Regions from separate parts of the Arthrobacter sp. RAF14 genome, predicted to be linked through region 2. Evidence: riboswitches for the same ligand, from Rfam matches in the RefSeq annotation. Region 2 holds a riboswitch; each other region holds the start of a gene.
The links. A riboswitch is a leader RNA that binds a small molecule or an ion and turns the genes downstream of it on or off. The one in region 2 is predicted to bind thiamine pyrophosphate.
Positions count from the first base shown of each region.

Region 1: linked by a shared signal. The riboswitch ahead of thiC (phosphomethylpyrimidine synthase ThiC) and the one ahead of thiO (glycine oxidase ThiO) in region 2 are both predicted to bind thiamine pyrophosphate.
Region 3: linked by a shared signal. The riboswitch ahead of AB4Y75_RS12775 (ECF transporter S component) and the one ahead of thiO (glycine oxidase ThiO) in region 2 are both predicted to bind thiamine pyrophosphate.

Region 1 covers NZ_JBFREG010000001.1:996,742-1,002,045, reverse strand. Annotated here, with positions in the region: gene AB4Y75_RS04695 (VOC family protein) at 1-464, opposite strand, end outside; gene AB4Y75_RS04690 (amidohydrolase family protein) at 492-1,619, opposite strand; TPP riboswitch at 1,723-1,829, shown strand; gene thiC (phosphomethylpyrimidine synthase ThiC) at 1,823-3,580, shown strand; gene AB4Y75_RS04680 (alpha/beta hydrolase) at 3,671-4,180, opposite strand; gene ffh (signal recognition particle protein) at 4,184-5,304, opposite strand, start outside.
Region 2 covers NZ_JBFREG010000001.1:661,861-667,164, reverse strand. Annotated here, with positions in the region: gene AB4Y75_RS03190 (thiazole synthase) at 1-487, opposite strand, end outside; gene thiS (sulfur carrier protein ThiS) at 489-725, opposite strand; gene thiO (glycine oxidase ThiO) at 722-1,924, opposite strand; TPP riboswitch at 1,920-2,036, opposite strand; gene thiE (thiamine phosphate synthase) at 2,064-2,726, shown strand; gene AB4Y75_RS03170 (DUF805 domain-containing protein) at 2,800-3,465, opposite strand; gene AB4Y75_RS03165 (DUF805 domain-containing protein) at 3,570-4,031, opposite strand; gene AB4Y75_RS03160 (DUF805 domain-containing protein) at 4,393-5,304, opposite strand, start outside.
Region 3 covers NZ_JBFREG010000005.1:102,724-108,027, forward strand. Annotated here, with positions in the region: gene AB4Y75_RS12765 (TetR family transcriptional regulator) at 1-424, opposite strand, end outside; gene AB4Y75_RS12770 (DsbA family protein) at 493-1,200, opposite strand; TPP riboswitch at 1,695-1,815, shown strand; gene AB4Y75_RS12775 (ECF transporter S component) at 1,860-2,474, shown strand; gene AB4Y75_RS12780 (ABC transporter ATP-binding protein) at 2,477-4,102, shown strand; gene AB4Y75_RS12785 (energy-coupling factor transporter transmembrane component T family protein) at 4,099-4,920, shown strand; gene AB4Y75_RS12790 (UDP-N-acetylglucosamine 1-carboxyvinyltransferase) at 5,066-5,304, shown strand, end outside.

The DNA of each region.
Region 1 (5,304 bases), 330 kb from region 2:
TCCAGGGGCAGAGAGTCCATGACGACGGTACTGCCCTCCCAGGACCATTCGCTGCGCGGGCGGTCGTAGTACAGCTCGATGCCGTTGCCTTCGGGGTCACCGAAGTAGAACGCCTGGCTGACCAAGTGGTCCGCGCTGCCCTGGAAGAGCCGCGCGTCATAGGAGGCCGCCGTGGCCAGGGTGGCGGCGAGTGAGGCCTGGTCTTCGAAGAGGAGTGCCGTGTGGAAGAGACCGGCCTCTCCCCTGCCCGGCAGCTGAAGGCCGGCGGCGGGGGCCAGGTGCACCAGGGTGGACGTCCCGCGGCCCAGCGCGAGCCCGCCGTCCTGCTCCGCGAGAACTTCCAGGCCGAGCGCGCGCTGATAGTAGTCGCTCATGAGGTTCATGTCGGCGACCTTGAGCATGACCGTTCCCATGCTGAGATCGGCGGGAAGGAGGTCCTGGGACTGCGGAAGCGAAGTGTTCATACCCTTAAAATTACTTGAAGCTTCAATTTATTCCATACCGGCGACGCGGTGATCCCCCGGAAGGTCGCCATTGAGGACCACTCGGCGGGGTGCGGCGAGAGTTCCCAGGTTCCGCCGCGGATCCTGCGCGTACAACACGACGTCGGCCGGGGCGCCCTCTTCCAGGTTCTCCGCACCCAGCCATTCCCGCGCGGACCAGCAGGCGGCGTCCAGCGCCGTCACCGAAGGAAGGCCCGCCCGGTGCAGCTCCGCGACCTCGTCCGCGATCCGGCCATGGGCGATCACGCTGCCCGCATCCGTGCCGGCGAAGACCTGCACTCCCGCAGCGTAGGCTCGCGCCACATTGTCATAGCGCCGTTCCCACAGAGCGTGCATGTGCGCCGCGTACACGGGGAACTTCGGCTGGGCTTGAGCCACGATGTCCGGGAACGTGGCGATGTTGACCAGGGTGGGGACGATCGGGATGCCCGCTTCGACCAGCTGCGGCAGATGCTCGGGCTGCAGTCCCGTGGCGTGTTCGATGCAGTCGATGCCGGCCGCGATCACGTCGTCCAGGACCTCCTCGCCGAAGCAGTGCGCCGTCACGCGGGCCCCTTCTTCGTGGGCCGCGGCGATCGCCTCCGCCACCAGCTCGGCCGGGAACGACGGGCGAAGATCCCCGGCGTCGCGGTCGATCCAGTCACCCACCAGCTTCACCCAGCCCCTCGGGTCCGCGGCCACGGACAATCGGGCCTGCTCACGCACCGTCGCCACCAGATCCCGGTCCTCGACCTCGAGAGCGAGGCCGCGCAGGTAACGGCGGGAAGCCGCGACATGACGCGCGGCCCGGATGATGTGCGGCGCGTCCGCACGGCCGGTCAGCCAGCGCGTGTCGGCCGGGGACCCGGCGTCGCGCACCAGGAGCGTTCCCGCGGCCAGATCTGCACGTGCCTGCGCCAGCGTGGTGGGCTCATCCGCAGCGCCACCGGCCACCAGGCCGATGTGGCAATGCGCGTCCACCAGCCCGGGAACCACCCAGCCGTCCAGAGTGAGGTCCGGTTCCACCGCAGGCATGCAGAAGGTCAGCCGCCCGTCCACGGACCAGAGTCCGAGCGCTTCATCGTCCGGTCCGAGCAGAACGGGACCCGTGAACTCGATGACTGGATGGCGTCGCATGTCCGGCATGGATTCAAGCGTAGGTCAGAGGGGCTCTGCACGGGAGATGACAGTCCGCACCACACGGTTCCGGGCCTCCGTCCCTGGGGTCGTGTTACGGTGTTCGCGACCACACGGGTGTCCCAGGAGGGGCTGAGATCGGACTGTCACTGTCCGGACCGTAGAACCTGACCGGGTAATGCCGGCGAAGGAAGTGAGTACCGATGAAATCCTTGCAGCAATCCCCTGCCCACAGCCTGGAATTCCTCCCGGGAGACGACGGCATCGCCGTGCCCGTGACGAGTATCCGGCTGGAGGACTCCCCCGACGGGACGGCCAACGCGCCGTTCCAGGCCTACCGCACAGTGGGGCCGGGCAGCGAGCCCGAGCACGGACTACCGCCGCTGCGCGCAGAGTGGATCCATTCCCGTGACGACGTGCAGGAATATGTTGGCCGACGGCGTGATCTGCTCGACGACGGCCGCTCCGCCGCACGCCGTGGCGCCGCCTCCCAGGAGTGGCGAGGTGCGCAGCGCCCACCGCTCAGTGCACGGCCGGGCCGGCGGGTGACCCAGATGCACTACGCCCGCGCCGGGATCGTGACACCGGAGATGAGGTTCGTGGCGCTCCGTGAGAACTGCCCCGTGGAACTGGTCCGCTCCGAGCTGGCCGCCGGACGCGCGATCATCCCCGCCAACATCAACCACCCGGAATCCGAGCCGATGATCATCGGCAAGGCGTTCCTGGTCAAGATCAACGCGAACATCGGCAACTCCGCCGTCACGAGCTCCATCGCCGAGGAAGTCGACAAGCTCCACTGGGCCACCCTCTGGGGCGCCGACACGGTCATGGATCTCTCCACCGGAGACGACATCCACACCACCCGCGAGTGGATCCTGCGGAACTCCCCCGTGCCGATCGGAACCGTGCCCATCTACCAGGCGCTGGAGAAGGTCAACGGGGACGCCTCGGCGCTCACCTGGGAGGTCTTCCGGGACACCGTGATCGAACAGTGCGAGCAAGGCGTGGACTACATGACCATCCACGCCGGAGTGCTCCTGCGGTACGTGCCGCTCACGGCGGACCGCGTCACCGGGATCGTGTCCCGCGGCGGATCCATCATGGCCGGCTGGTGCCTGGCGCACCACCAGGAGAACTTCCTGTACACGCACTTCGACGAACTCTGTGAGATCTTCGCGCAGTACGACGTCGCGTTCTCCCTGGGTGACGGGCTGCGGCCCGGATCCACCGCGGATGCCAACGACGCCGCACAGTTCGCCGAACTGGACACGCTCGCCGAACTGACCAAGCGGGCGTGGGAGTACGACGTGCAGGTGATGGTGGAAGGACCGGGGCACATCCCGTTCCACCTGGTCCGCGAGAATGTGGGGCGCCAGCAGGAACTCTGCGACGGGGCGCCGTTCTATACACTCGGTCCGCTCGTGACCGATGTGGCGCCGGGCTACGACCACATCACTTCGGCCATCGGAGCCACCGAGATCGCCCGTTATGGCACCGCGATGCTCTGCTACGTCACGCCCAAGGAGCATCTGGGCCTGCCGAACAAGGACGATGTGAAGACCGGCGTCATCACCTACAAGATCGCCGCCCACGCGGCGGACCTCGCCAAGGGGCACCCCGGAGCGCACGAGCGCGACGACGCCCTCTCCAAGGCACGGTTCGAATTCCGCTGGCGGGACCAGTTCTCGCTGTCCCTGGATCCGGCCACCGCCGAAGCGTTCCACGATGAGACGCTGCCCGCGGAGCCGGCCAAGACGGCGCATTTCTGCTCGATGTGCGGCCCGAAGTTCTGCTCGATGCGCATCTCCCAGGACATCCGCAACGAGTTCGGTTCCCGCGACGCCCAGGAAGCGAAGGTAGAGGAGGCCCTGGCGGGGATGGCCGCGAAGAGCCGGGAATTCCTGGCCCAGGGCGCCAAGGTCTACGTGGAATCGATCCCGGTCGGGGCGCCGAAGGACTGAGGTTCACGATTGCGGGGTCACATGATGCCGGATGTTCCGCCCGGAACCGGCATGAAGTGACCCCGCAACGTGGTTGTCAGGCGGTCCTGCTCAGGCGGTCCTGCGGAGGAAGTCCTTGATGGCGGCGGCGCCCTCGGCGGAGTCCTGGGGCCGGTGGCCGCCGGGAGCCACGACGTGTTCCGCCCCGGATTCCGCCAGGACCCGGGCAGTGCGTTCATAGGCCGGTTCCCAGCCGCCGGAGACCACGAGCATGGGGACACCCGGGATGATCGCGCCTTCGGCCCCCTGCGGCTGCCGGGCGGTGAGCTCCGGCAGCCAGGGCTCGCACAGGACCAGTGCGCGCACCAGAGACGGATGTTCGACGGCGGCCCGCACGGCCGCCGTCGAACCCTCGCCGTGCGAGACGAGCACCGACGGAACGCCATCCACGGTCTCAAGGATGGTCTCCACGTCGAGAGCACGGCCGTCCGGCTGCCTCAGGAACAGAGCATCGAACTCCAAGGCCAGGCCGTGCTGCCGCGGCCAGGCGGCCGCCCCGGACGCCTCACGCCCGGGGACGAAGACCACCCGGGCCAGCGCGCCGGTGCTGTTCAGGACCAAACCCTATTTGCCCAGGAACTTCTCGAAGCCCTTGGGGAGCTCCATGCTGGACGGGTCGAAGTCCTGTGCCTGCTGACCGAAAGCCGCGCCGGACGGGGCACGGTTCGCCCGCCGGGCCTCGGCCTCGCGCAGCTCCTGCGCGGCCTTGGCCGGGTTGCCGGAACGGACCTTCTTCTTCCCGGCGTTCTTCTTGGCCGCCTTGCGTGCCGTGCCGCCGCCGGCGCCCATGGACATGCCGGGCATCCCCGGCATACCGCCCTGCGCCATCTTCTTCATCATCTTCTGGGCCTGACCGAAACGCTCCAGAAGACCGTTGACCTCGGAGACGTGCACACCGGAACCGCGGGCGATGCGGGCGCGGCGCGAACCGTTGATGATCTTGGGGGCCACGCGCTCGTGCGGCGTCATGGACCGGACCATCGCCTCGACGCGGTCGATCTCGCGCTCGTCGAACTGCTCCAGCTGCTGGCGCATGTTCTGAGCGCCGGGCATCATCATGAGCATCTTCTTCATCGAGCCCATTTTGCGGATCTGCTGCATCTGGGCGAGGAAGTCCTCGAAGGTGAAGTCCTCCTGGTCGGCGAACTTCTTCGCCATCCGGGCGGCTTCGTCCTTGTCCCAGTTCTGCTCGGCCTGCTCGATCAGGGAGAGGATGTCGCCCATGTCGAGGATGCGGGACGCCATGCGGTCCGGGTGGAAGAGCTCGAAGTCGTCCACGCCTTCGCCGGTGGAGGCGAACATGACGGGCTTGCCCGTGACCGAGGCGACGGAGAGGGCGGCGCCGCCGCGGGCGTCACCGTCCAGCTTGGAGAGCACCACGCCGGTGAAGTCGACGCCCTCGTGGAAGGCATTGGCCGTGTTGACGGCGTCCTGACCGATCATCGCGTCGATGACGAAGAGGACCTCGTCCGGGTTGATCGCCTGACGGATGCGGCGCGCCTGGTCCATCATCTCGGCGTCCACGCCGAGACGGCCGGCGGTGTCCACGATCACGACGTCATGCAGCTTCTGGCGGGCCTCGGCCACACCTGCCTCGGCGACGGCCACCGGATCACCCGTGGGGACGTCCGACTCGCTGGTGGTGCCCGGGTGCGGAGCGAAGACGGGCACGCCGGCGCGCTGAC
Region 2 (5,304 bases):
CGCCCAGCGGCATGACGGCCGCGGCGCCCAGCTGCTCGAGCCGCAAGGCCAGCACCGGATCGTCATTCGTGTACGCGAACACCTTGAACCCGCGGGACACCAGCTGCTCCGTGGCGTCCACGAGCTCCACGGCATCGGGAAGCAGCGTGTGCTCGTCCGCGATGACCTCCAGCTTCACCCAGTCCGTCTCCAGCGCTTCCCGGGCCAGTTCCGCCGTCAGCACCGCGTCACGCGCCGTGAAACACCCGGCGGTGTTCGGCAGGACACGGATCCCCCGGTCCACCAGCAACTGGAAGAGCGATCCGCTCTGCGCGGGGCTGTACCGCCGCATCGCCACGGTGGTGAGCTCGGTTCCGGACGCCACCAGCGCGGCGCCCAGACCATCCAGGCTCGGCGCGCCGCCCGTGCCCATGATGAGCCGGGAACCCAGCTCCACCCCGTCCACCACCAGGGGATCCAGTCCCTGGTCCTGCAAGATCTCCGTCATCTCAGCCTCCCTGCACCGCAGTCACGAGTTCCAGCTCATCGCCGTCCTGCAAGGCGGTGCCCGACCACAGGCTCCGCGGGATCACGGTGGAGTTCCGGGCCACCGCCATCCCCACACGGCGCCCGTCCGCCGCGCGGCCGTCCGCCAGGATCTCGCGGCCCGTCACCTGGGTGACCAGGACCGCCACGGTGGCGTCCTCCCCCACGGCGCGCTGTTCGCCGTTCACGGTGATGTTCATGCGTGAGCCTCCACAGTCGTCTCCTTCAGAAGTGCCGGGCTGAACCGGTCCGGCCGGAAGGCCGCCCAGCGCCCGTCGTCATGTCCATCGAGCAGATGCAGAACCGCCCGTGCCGCCACCGGCGTCAGCAGGACGCCATGGCGGAAGAATCCGGTGGCGATGACCAGACCGGCCACCTCGCCGCCCCCGACGGAGGCCACCCGGCCGAGCAGGGGTGCATTGTCCGGCGTCCCGGGCCGCGCCCGCGCCGTGATCTCATCGAGCTCGAGTTCCGCCACGGCGGGGACCAGCAACTGCGCGTCGCGGAGGAGCTGGTGCACCCCACCGGCGGAGACTCCGGACTGCCCATCCTCCCGCTGGGTCGCCCCGATCACCACGGTGCCGTCCTCGCGGGGCACCAGATAGACGGGTACCCCGCGGACCGAGCCGCGCACCGTCGCGGTCAGGAAGGGCCGCAGCTGTTCCGGCACCCGCAGCCGGAGGATGTCCCCGTGCACCGGGCGCAGGGGCAGATCGAGCCCGTCCGGCAACCCCCGCAGCTCAGGCGATGCGAGGCCGTTGGCCACCACGACCTCGACCGCAGTGACAACACGGCCGGAGGCGAGCAGCACCCCCGTCACCCGGTCGGCGGAAGCGCCGCCGTCGTCGTCGTTCGCCGACCAGCGCAGAGCTTCCGCACGTTCCTCCACGACCGTCCCGCCCGCCTGGCGGAAGGCCTCCAGCATCCTGGCGTGCAGGACTCGCGGGTCCACCTGGTGGTCGCCGGGGGTGAGGAAGGCCCCGGACAGCTGGGGTGAAAGCAGCGGCTCCATCCGGCGGGCCTCCCGGAGCGGGACCGCCTGGACGTCGAGGCCGTGCGCCCGCTGAACCGCTTGCAGATCCGCGAGCGCGGCCCGGTCGGCGGCGTCGAACCCCACCACGAGCGTGGGTGTGGCCCGGTACCCGCTGAGAGGCCCGAAAGGCGCGGCGAAGCCCTCCCAGAGCGCTGCCGATTCGAGCGTCAGGGTGAGGAGGTTCTCCTCCTGATAGTGGTATTCGCTGACCGGGGCCAGCATGCCGGCGGCGGCGAATGTCGCGCCCCGGGCGGGTGAGGGATCGATGAGGGTCACCCGGCGACCGGACCGGAGGAGCGTCCACGCGATGCCCAGTCCCACGATGCCCGCGCCGATCACCGCGGCGTCGGCCGTCTCCTGGTCCATGCTCCTCGTCCTTCCCTACGCCGGTGCTAACCGGATCAGGTGTGGCGGTCGGCGCTCAAGCCCTCTCAGCCGGCGAATATGACCATCCGCTCCGGCTCCCGCAGTACCGCTCCAGTGTAGAGGAACTAGGCTGAAGCCCATGGTTAACCGAGCAAATGCGACAGCGTCTCTGACCGCCGCGCGGCTGTACGTCTGCACCGATTCACGAGCCGGTCGCGGCGATTTCGCGGACTTCGTCGATGCCGCGTACACCGGCGGCGTGGACATCATCCAGCTGCGGGACAAGGCCATCGAAGCCGCCGAGGAACTCGAGCTCCTCGCCGTGCTGCGGGAGGCGGCCGAACGGCATGGGAAGCTCTGGGCCGTGAACGACCGCGCGGACATCGCCCGTCTGTCCGGCAGCCCGGTGCTGCACCTCGGCCAGAAGGATCTCCCGCTGCCCGCCGCGCGGTCCTTGCTGGGCGACGACGTCGTGCTGGGCCTTTCGAGCCATGCGCCGGAGCAGGTGGACACCGCCCTCGCTGCCGCGGCCCGCGGCGAGACCGACTACTTCTGCGTGGGGCCGCTCTGGGCGACGCCCACCAAGCCCGGCCGCGCCGGGGTGGGCCTCGACCTGGTCCGCTATGCGGCGGGCACCGGCACCACCGTGCCGTGGTTCGCCATCGGCGGCATCGACCACGCGAACGTGGCCCAGGTGGTCGAGGCCGGAGCGCGCCGCGTGGTGGTGGTCCGCGCCGTCACCGAGGCCTCCGATCCCGCCGATGCCGCGCGGCGCCTGCTGGCCGAGCTGCCGGACGCCTGACCTCTCCGTTAAACGCCACGGCCCCTGTCCTCTTCTCGCGAAGGGCAGGGGCCGTGGCGTTGCAGTACGGGGACTACTGGATCTCGTACTTCATGCCCTCGGGTTTGCTGGGCATGGCGCACAGCACGATGAGGATGATGCCACCCACATACGGGATGAGCGACAGGAAGAACATCGGGCCGGGGAAGCCCGCGTCGTGCAGACGGCGCCACGCGACGGCGATGAACGGCACCAGGAGCGCCAGGCTGATGATGCCGCCGATGATCATGAGGATGGTGCCGAACACCATGGTGCCGGTGAAGGCGACATCCGACGACGAGCTGTAGCCGGTGGAGGAATCCGAATACGCGGACTGGGAGACCAGACCACCGATGAGGAGGCCGTAGCCGATGCCGACGGGGATACCCGCGACGAGAGCCTGGAAGAGGTACCAGAACCAGAACTCGCTGCGGCTGGCACGGCCCTTGAAGTTGGCGTAGTTGGCGAAGCCCATCTTGATGGCCTGCGAGAACCCTACGCTCGGGCGCGGGACGTAGGGCGGGTAGAGGCCACCGCTGTACGCGGGCTGGCCGTAGGGGCTGGCGGGCTGCTGCTGGTAGCCCTGCTGGCCGTACTGGGGGGCCGGCGGGGCCTGCGGCGGCTGCTGGCCGTACTGGGGCGCCTGAGGAGGCTGCTGACCGTAGTTCGGCTGCTGCGGCTGACCGCCGTTGTTGTTCTGCCAATCGGGTTGTTGCGTCATGGTCCTGTTCTTTCCATCACTGGGTGCGCTTGATGCTTCCTTAACGTACAGTCTCCACCACATGCTCGTGGGGCTCAATGGGGAAAACTCCCCATTGAACAGGGTCAATAGCCGTATTTCATCCCTTCCGGGCTGCTTTCCATGGCCAGGAGCGCCAGGACGACCACCGAACCGAACGGCGCGAGGCTCAGCAGGATGAACCAGCCGCTGTACCCGGCGTCGTGCAGGCGGCGCACCCTGAGCGCAAGTCCCGGGATCAGAAGGGCCAGCGCCACGAGGATGAAGAGGATGGACAGGACGATTCCGGCCACCAGGGGCGCGCTCCACACGACATCGAGGTCCCGGCTGCGATACCCGGTCCGCGAGGAGTCCGACAGCACCCCGCCCAGCGAGGTCATGAAGCCCAGGAAGACCAGGAAGTACGCCAGGTAGCCCAGGATCCCGAGCACCAGGTACTCGAAGACGAACCACCACCAGAACTCCGAGTTGACGGCCCGGCCGTTGAAGTTGGCGTAGTTGCGGAAGCCCGACTTGATCGCGTCCGCGAATCCGACCTTCGGGCGCATCACAAACGGAGCGGCCTGGCCCCACCCCGGCCCCCACCCTTGTGGCTGGCCGGGCTGCGGCTGCCAGGGTGCCTGCTGTGCACCCTGCGGCGGCTGCCCGCCCGGTGGCCACGGCGCACCGCCCTGCGGCAAGGGCTGCGGCTGAGGCTGCGCGGGTCCCGGCGGAACGTGAACGGGCCCGGGTGGATACTGAGGGTTCTCGCCTGGATGACTCGGAGGCTGGCTCATGGTCTCCCCTTCACTGATGCGGTCGTGTTCTCCGTCAGTCTGTCCCAGGATCCGCCCGAGGAAAAGCGATGGCCGCCACGGATGTTCTCCGTGGCGGCCATTCACCGTGCCTGTCGAGACACCGGCGAGGTCGTCAGAACGACGCGTCGAAGCGCGCGCCCTCGGGTTTGGAGGCCTGAGCCCACAGGAAGAGGAGCGCCAGGCTGCCCACCGGAACCAGATACAGGAGGATGAACCAGCCGCTGAAGTTGGCATCGTGCAGGCGCCGGGCCCCTACGGCCGCGGTGGGGACGATGACGGCCAGGGAGAACAGACCTGCCAGACCCCAGAGCACGAACCCGATGATCATCGAGGCGTTGGAATTCACCTGCACCTGGCCGGTGCCCGGAACCTCGGTGTAGTCCTGATCGGCCACCGCCTGGGACAGGCCGGTGCCGAAGAAGATCGCGGCGACCGTGCTGAGAACCACCGCCACCACGACGACGAACACGTACCACCACCAGAATTCCTGCCGGCCCGCACGCCCCGTGAAGCTGGCGTACTTGGCGAACACGGTCTTGATGGCCGCGGCGAACCCGAGGCTGGCTCCCGGATCGAGAGGGCCCGGCACTGCGGACGGCTGCCCGGCGTAGGCGGACTGCTGATTGCCGTAGCCCTGCTGGGCGTACGAACCGGGCGCCTGGCCGTACTGCTGCGGTGCAGCTTGCCCGGCCTGCTGGAACTGGCCAGGGCGCTGCTGCGGGTACCCGGGCTGCGCCGGCTGCTGGCCGTACTGCTGGGGGTAACTCTGCTGCGGAGCGGCCTGCGGCTGAGCGTACTGTTGCGGAGTCGCCTGCTGCTGTCCGTACTGCTGCTGCTGCGGCTGACCGTACGGGGGCTGCTGGCTCGGCGGATTCTGGCCATACTGCTGCTGGCCGCCGTACTGCTGCGAGTTGTGCTGCTGGTTGCCCTGGCCGTACTGCTGCTGACCATACGACTGCGGCTGGTTCCAGTTCTGCTGTGCGTTCTGCTGGGGCTGTACCTGCTGCTGTCCCTGGGACGGCGC
Region 3 (5,304 bases), on a different contig from region 2:
GCCAGCGCTGGACCTGCGGCTGATTCTCGGTCAGCAGGCAGACCCGCGCCATGCGGGAGAGCGAGCCGGGCTCCACGAGGGCCACGACCGCGGCGATGGCGGAGTCCAGGATGGTCTCGTCCCCGGGGCGCTGGCGGAATTCCTCGATGGCGCCGTCCAGGAAGTTCTGGACGGTGGCCGCCAGCGCGGCTTCGGGGCTCGGGAAGTAGTTGAAGAAGGTGCGGCGGGAGATGCCGACGGCGTCGGCCAGGTCCTCCGCCGTGAAGTTGCCCAGGCCGTTCTCGGAGAGCAGGCTGACCGCGGCCTCGATGATGGCTGCACGGGTGGCCTGCTTGTTGAGCTCGCGGCGGGACGTCTTCTCCTCCGCGGAGCCGCCGTGGGGATGATCCGGTGGAGTTCCGTCCAGGAAGGTGGTGGAGTCCATGGTTTCATGCTACGGCAATTTGTGCACCCAGTGCAATTAGGGGACCGAGTGCAATGTTGAGGGGGAGATCACTTCCCCAGAACCTCGTCCAGCGGTGCCTTCAGGGTGTTGTAGTCGCTCGAATCGACCGGCAGCAGCTGACCCTCCAGCACCAGGGACGGGGTGCCGCGGAGGCCGAGCTCCTTGGCGTCGTCGAGGTCGCGCTGGACGCGGTTCGCGATGGCCGGGGAGGTGAAGTCCTTGTTGAAGCGGTCCATGTTCAGGCCCAGCTTGCGGGCGTACCCCGTGAAGGTCTCGGCCTGGCCGGAGGTGGACTTGGCCCAGTCGGCCTGCTTGCTGAACACGAGGTGGCCCATCTTCTCCAGGGCGCCCTGTTCGGCCGCGGCCTCCACGGCCTTCGCCGCCAGCGGCGCGTTCTGGTGCATGGGCAGCGGGAAGTTGCGCACCACGATCCGCACCTGCGAACCGTATTCCTTCGTGGCGCGCTCGATCAGAGTGTCCATCTTGGCGCAGTACGGGCACTGGTAATCGGTGAAGAGCACCAGGGTCGTCTTGGGCTTCGCCGGATCGGTGAGGGTCCGGGCGTCCGTGGGAACCAGTTTCGCCATGAGCGCCGCGGATGGCGTGGCCGGTGCGGTGCCGGCTGCGCTCGCGGACGGCACCGGAGCGCTCGACGACGACGGCGCCGCGCAGGCTCCCAGCATCCCGGCCGCGACGACCAGGGACAGCGAGGCGAGGAGGGTCTTGGCGGTCGATCCGGGCTTCTGGCTGCGCATCAGTCTTCTTCCATCGTCACGTTCGGCTTGCGAGTGAGCCTAACGAGCGCGTCGTGAGGGGGCCAAGTTTCGTGAGGCGGGCAACAGGGGGCGAGCGGTTCCTCGGTGCCGTGGACCGGGGGTGGCGCGGGGGGAGGTGAGATGGTGCGGGCGCGGGGCAGAGTTGGGTTGCACGGGCACGGGCACGGGCACGGGCACGGGCACGGGGCGCCGAATGTGGGCGATCGTGCGCCGAGCGATGCCGAGTCCGCTATGGATGGGGTGAGTTCGCTACCAGTTGTAGCGAACTCACCCCCTCCATAGCGGACTCACGAGTGGGTGGAGTGCGCGGTCGGCGGGGTGCGCGGTGGGCGGGGAGCGCACCCGGACCCCGCCCCGACTCCGGTGCCCCAGCCCGCCCGGCGCCGGCCCGGGCTCACCCCGCCCCCGCACCCCGGGAATGTGACAGCGGAGCCTCCGCCGGCGTTGTCGGGCGGGTATAAACTGAGTGACACAACGAACGACAGGGGAGCGCCGCCACCGCAGGGTGTGTGGGCGCTGAGAGTGCGGAGCAACCGCAGACCCTCGAACCTGATCCGGCTAGTACCGGCGCTAGGGAGTCGAGCATCTCAGAACGTGCCTCCGGGCACCTCCCCTCCTGTAATCCCAGGAGGATGACAATGACTACTCAGGCTATTGCGCAGCGTCGTGGCTGGCGCGTGGTGGACATCGTGGTGGCGGCGCTGATCGCCGTGGCCGGGGGCGTGCTGTTCTGGGCCTGGTCCCAGGGCGCGAACCTGATCACCCCGCTGACCGCCGCCTACGCCCCGCTTTCCGGCCTCTACGCCGGTGGCTGGATGATCCCGGCCGTGCTCGGCGGGCTCATCATCCGCAAGCCCGGCGCCGCTCTCTTCTGCGAGGCCGTCGCCGCGAGCGGTGAGCTCATCATGGGATCGCAGTACGGCCTCACCGTGCTGATCTCCGGGCTGCTGCAGGGCCTCGGCGCGGAGCTGATCTTCGCCGCGTTCCTCTACCGGAAGTTCAACCTGCCCACCGCCGTGCTGGCGGGCGCGGCCTCCGGCCTGTTCTGCGGCCTCAACGACTGCTTCCTGCCCTGGGGCTGGAACATCGCCTACGACGGCACCGCCAAGTTCCTCTACATCCTCTTCTGCATCATCTCCGGCGCCGTGATCGCGGGCGCCGTCTCCTGGGTGGCCACGCGAGGCCTGGCCCGGACCGGCGCCCTGTCCTCCTTCGCGTCCCGCAAGGCCGGTGCCGAGCCGGTCTTCGGCTGAGCATGGCCTCTTTCGCCAGCGCCGTGACCCCGGCCCGGGTCACGGCCCGCGACTGGGGCTGGCGGCATGGCGGGCGCAGCCGCGCCGCCGTGGCCGGGCTCGACCTGGACCTGGAACCGGGGGAGAAAGTCCTCCTGCTGGGTCCGTCCGGCGCGGGCAAGTCGACGCTGCTGCACGCCCTGGCCGGTGTTCTCGGCTCGGCGGAGGACGACGACGCCGACGAGTCCGGCGCGCTGCTGATCGACGGCCGCTCTCCCCGCGACGCCCGGGGCCGGGCCGGATTGGTGCAGCAGGATCCGGAGACCCAGGTGGTGCTCGGCAGGGTGGGCGACGACGTGGCCTTCGGCGCGGAGAACCTCGCGGTGCCTCCCGCCGAGATCTGGCCCCGCGTACGCCAGGCCCTGGAGGATGTCGGGCTCGGGTCCCTGCCGCTGGACCACCCGACGCACGCCCTGTCCGGCGGCCAGAAGCAGCGCCTGGCGCTCGCCGGGGTGCTCGCCATGCGTCCCGGACTGGTCCTGTTGGACGAGCCCACCGCCAACCTCGATCCCGCCGGCGTGCTGGAGGTCCGGGACGCGGTGATCCGTGCGGTGACCGCCTCAGGCGCGACGCTGCTCGTGGTGGAGCACCGGGTGGAGGTCTGGAAGGACGCCGTGGACCGCGTGGTGGTCCTCGGGGCAGGGCCCGACGGGCCGTCCGGGATGGTGGCCTCGGGTGATCCCGACACCGTCCTCGAATCCCAGGGCGAGGCCCTGGCGGCCCAGGGAGTCTGGATCCCCGGCCGGGTTCCGGTGCTGACGGGTGCGGCGCCCGGTGCCGGAATGCCTTCGTCCTCGTCTTCTCCCCTCTCCTCGTCCGGCGACGTCGTGCTTCTGGAGGCCAGGGACCTGGCGGTGAGCCGGGCCGCGGTCTCGCGCCGCGGTTTCGGGTCCCGGAAGGCCGCGCCCGTGCTGAGCGGCGTCGAGCTGGATCTCCGGGCCGGCCGCGCGCTCTCGGTGACCGGACCCAACGGCGTGGGCAAATCGACCCTGGCCCTCACGCTGGCGGGCCTGCTTACCCCGGCCGCGGGCGCCGTCGTCGGTTCGTCCGAGCTGCTGGCCGCGGGGGAGGCCGTGCCCCGGCGTCCCGAGCCATACCGCTGGAAGGCGAAGGAACTGATCACGCGGATCGGGACGGTGTTCCAGGAACCCGAGCACCAGTTCGTCACCGGAACCGTGCTCGACGAGCTGCGGTTCGGCCCCCGGCAGCTCGGCCGCGGGGAGGAACGGGTGGACGAACTGCTGCATCGTCTCCGGCTCGACGGGCTGGCCGACGCCAATCCGTACACCCTCTCCGGAGGTGAGAAGCGGCGGCTGTCCGTCGCGACCGTGCTGGCCGCCCACCCGCGTCTCCTGGTCCTCGACGAACCCACCTTCGGGCAGGATGCCCGCACCTGGGCCGAGCTGGGTTCGCTGCTGCTGGAACTGCTCCGGGACGGCGTCTCGATCCTTTCCGTGACCCACGACGCCGACTTCACCCGTGCGCTCGGCGCGACGGAGCTGGTGCTCGGGGGTGCCACGGGAGCCGTGCTCGCCGGTGCGGCGAGTGCTGAACGAACCGGGCACGGACCCGCGAAGGGGGACGCATGAGCATCGGGGTTGAGAACCGCGGGGCGCTGGACCCTTATGCCGCCGCCCGGGCGGAACAGCCGCTGCTGGGGAGAGCCAATCCGCTCGCGAAGTTCGGAGCCCTGGCGATCATCACCGTGGCGCTGGTCTGGTCCATCGACTGGCTGTCCGCGGGGATCGCGGTGCTCTGTGAACTCCTCACGCTGCCCCTGGCCGGGCTGAACCTCCGTCTCCTGTGGAGCAGGGCGTGGCCTTTGGTGGCGGCAGCCGTCCTGGGTGGATGGAGCACGGCGGTGCTCGCCCCGGACAAGGGGCCGATCCTCTTCAGTTTCGGGATCTGGACCATGGGCGAGCACTCCTTGCTGCTGGGTCTGGGGTTCCTGCTCCGAGGTCTGGCGATCGCGCTGCCCGCGGTGATCGTGATGGCCTGCACCGAACCGACCGACCTGGCGGACGCTCTGGCCCAGTTGGCCCGGCTGCCGCACCGCTTCGTCCTCGGGACGCTGGCGGCGCTCCGTCTGGTGGGCCTCATGGTGGAGGAGTGGCAGACCATCGGGATGGCCCGTCGGGCCCGAGGGGTGGGCACATCCGGGAACCTGCTGTCCGGGATCGCAGCCAAGCTGGGCCAGAGTTTCGGGCTGTTGGTCCAATCGATCCGCCGGGCATCGCGACTTGCCGTGACCATGGAGGCGCGTGGCTTCGGCGCGGGTCCGCGGACCTGGGCGCGCCCGTCCCGACTCTCCGCCGTGGACCTGTGGGTGGTTCTCGGAGCGTTGGTGATCGCCGGGCTGTCCGTGGGTTTGTCCGTGCTGTTCGGCGCCTGGCACGTGGTGTACTGACGCGGTCGGTATGTGGTCCGGGCAGCCGGATCGTGACGCGGAATCCGGGAAGAAATATCGCACAATATGACTTGGGTATCCCATATTCGAGCCACCGGACCGGTGATTTGCCTCCGGGTAACTCACATCTGATATATTCGTGCTCATGACTGAGACGATGGATCATCTGGCTTCCTGGCTTCGCGACGCCCGCAGCGACAAGGGCTGGACTCAGGGGAAACTGGCCGAGGAGCTGGGTACCAGCCAGAGCGCCGTGGCCCGCATGGAGACCGGCAAGCAGAATCTGAGCCTGCGCATGATCCGTCGCCTGGAGGATCTGTTCGAGGCCACGCTCCTCACCCCGGCGCGGCCGCGCGTGACCCACCTGCGAGTGGAGGGCGGACA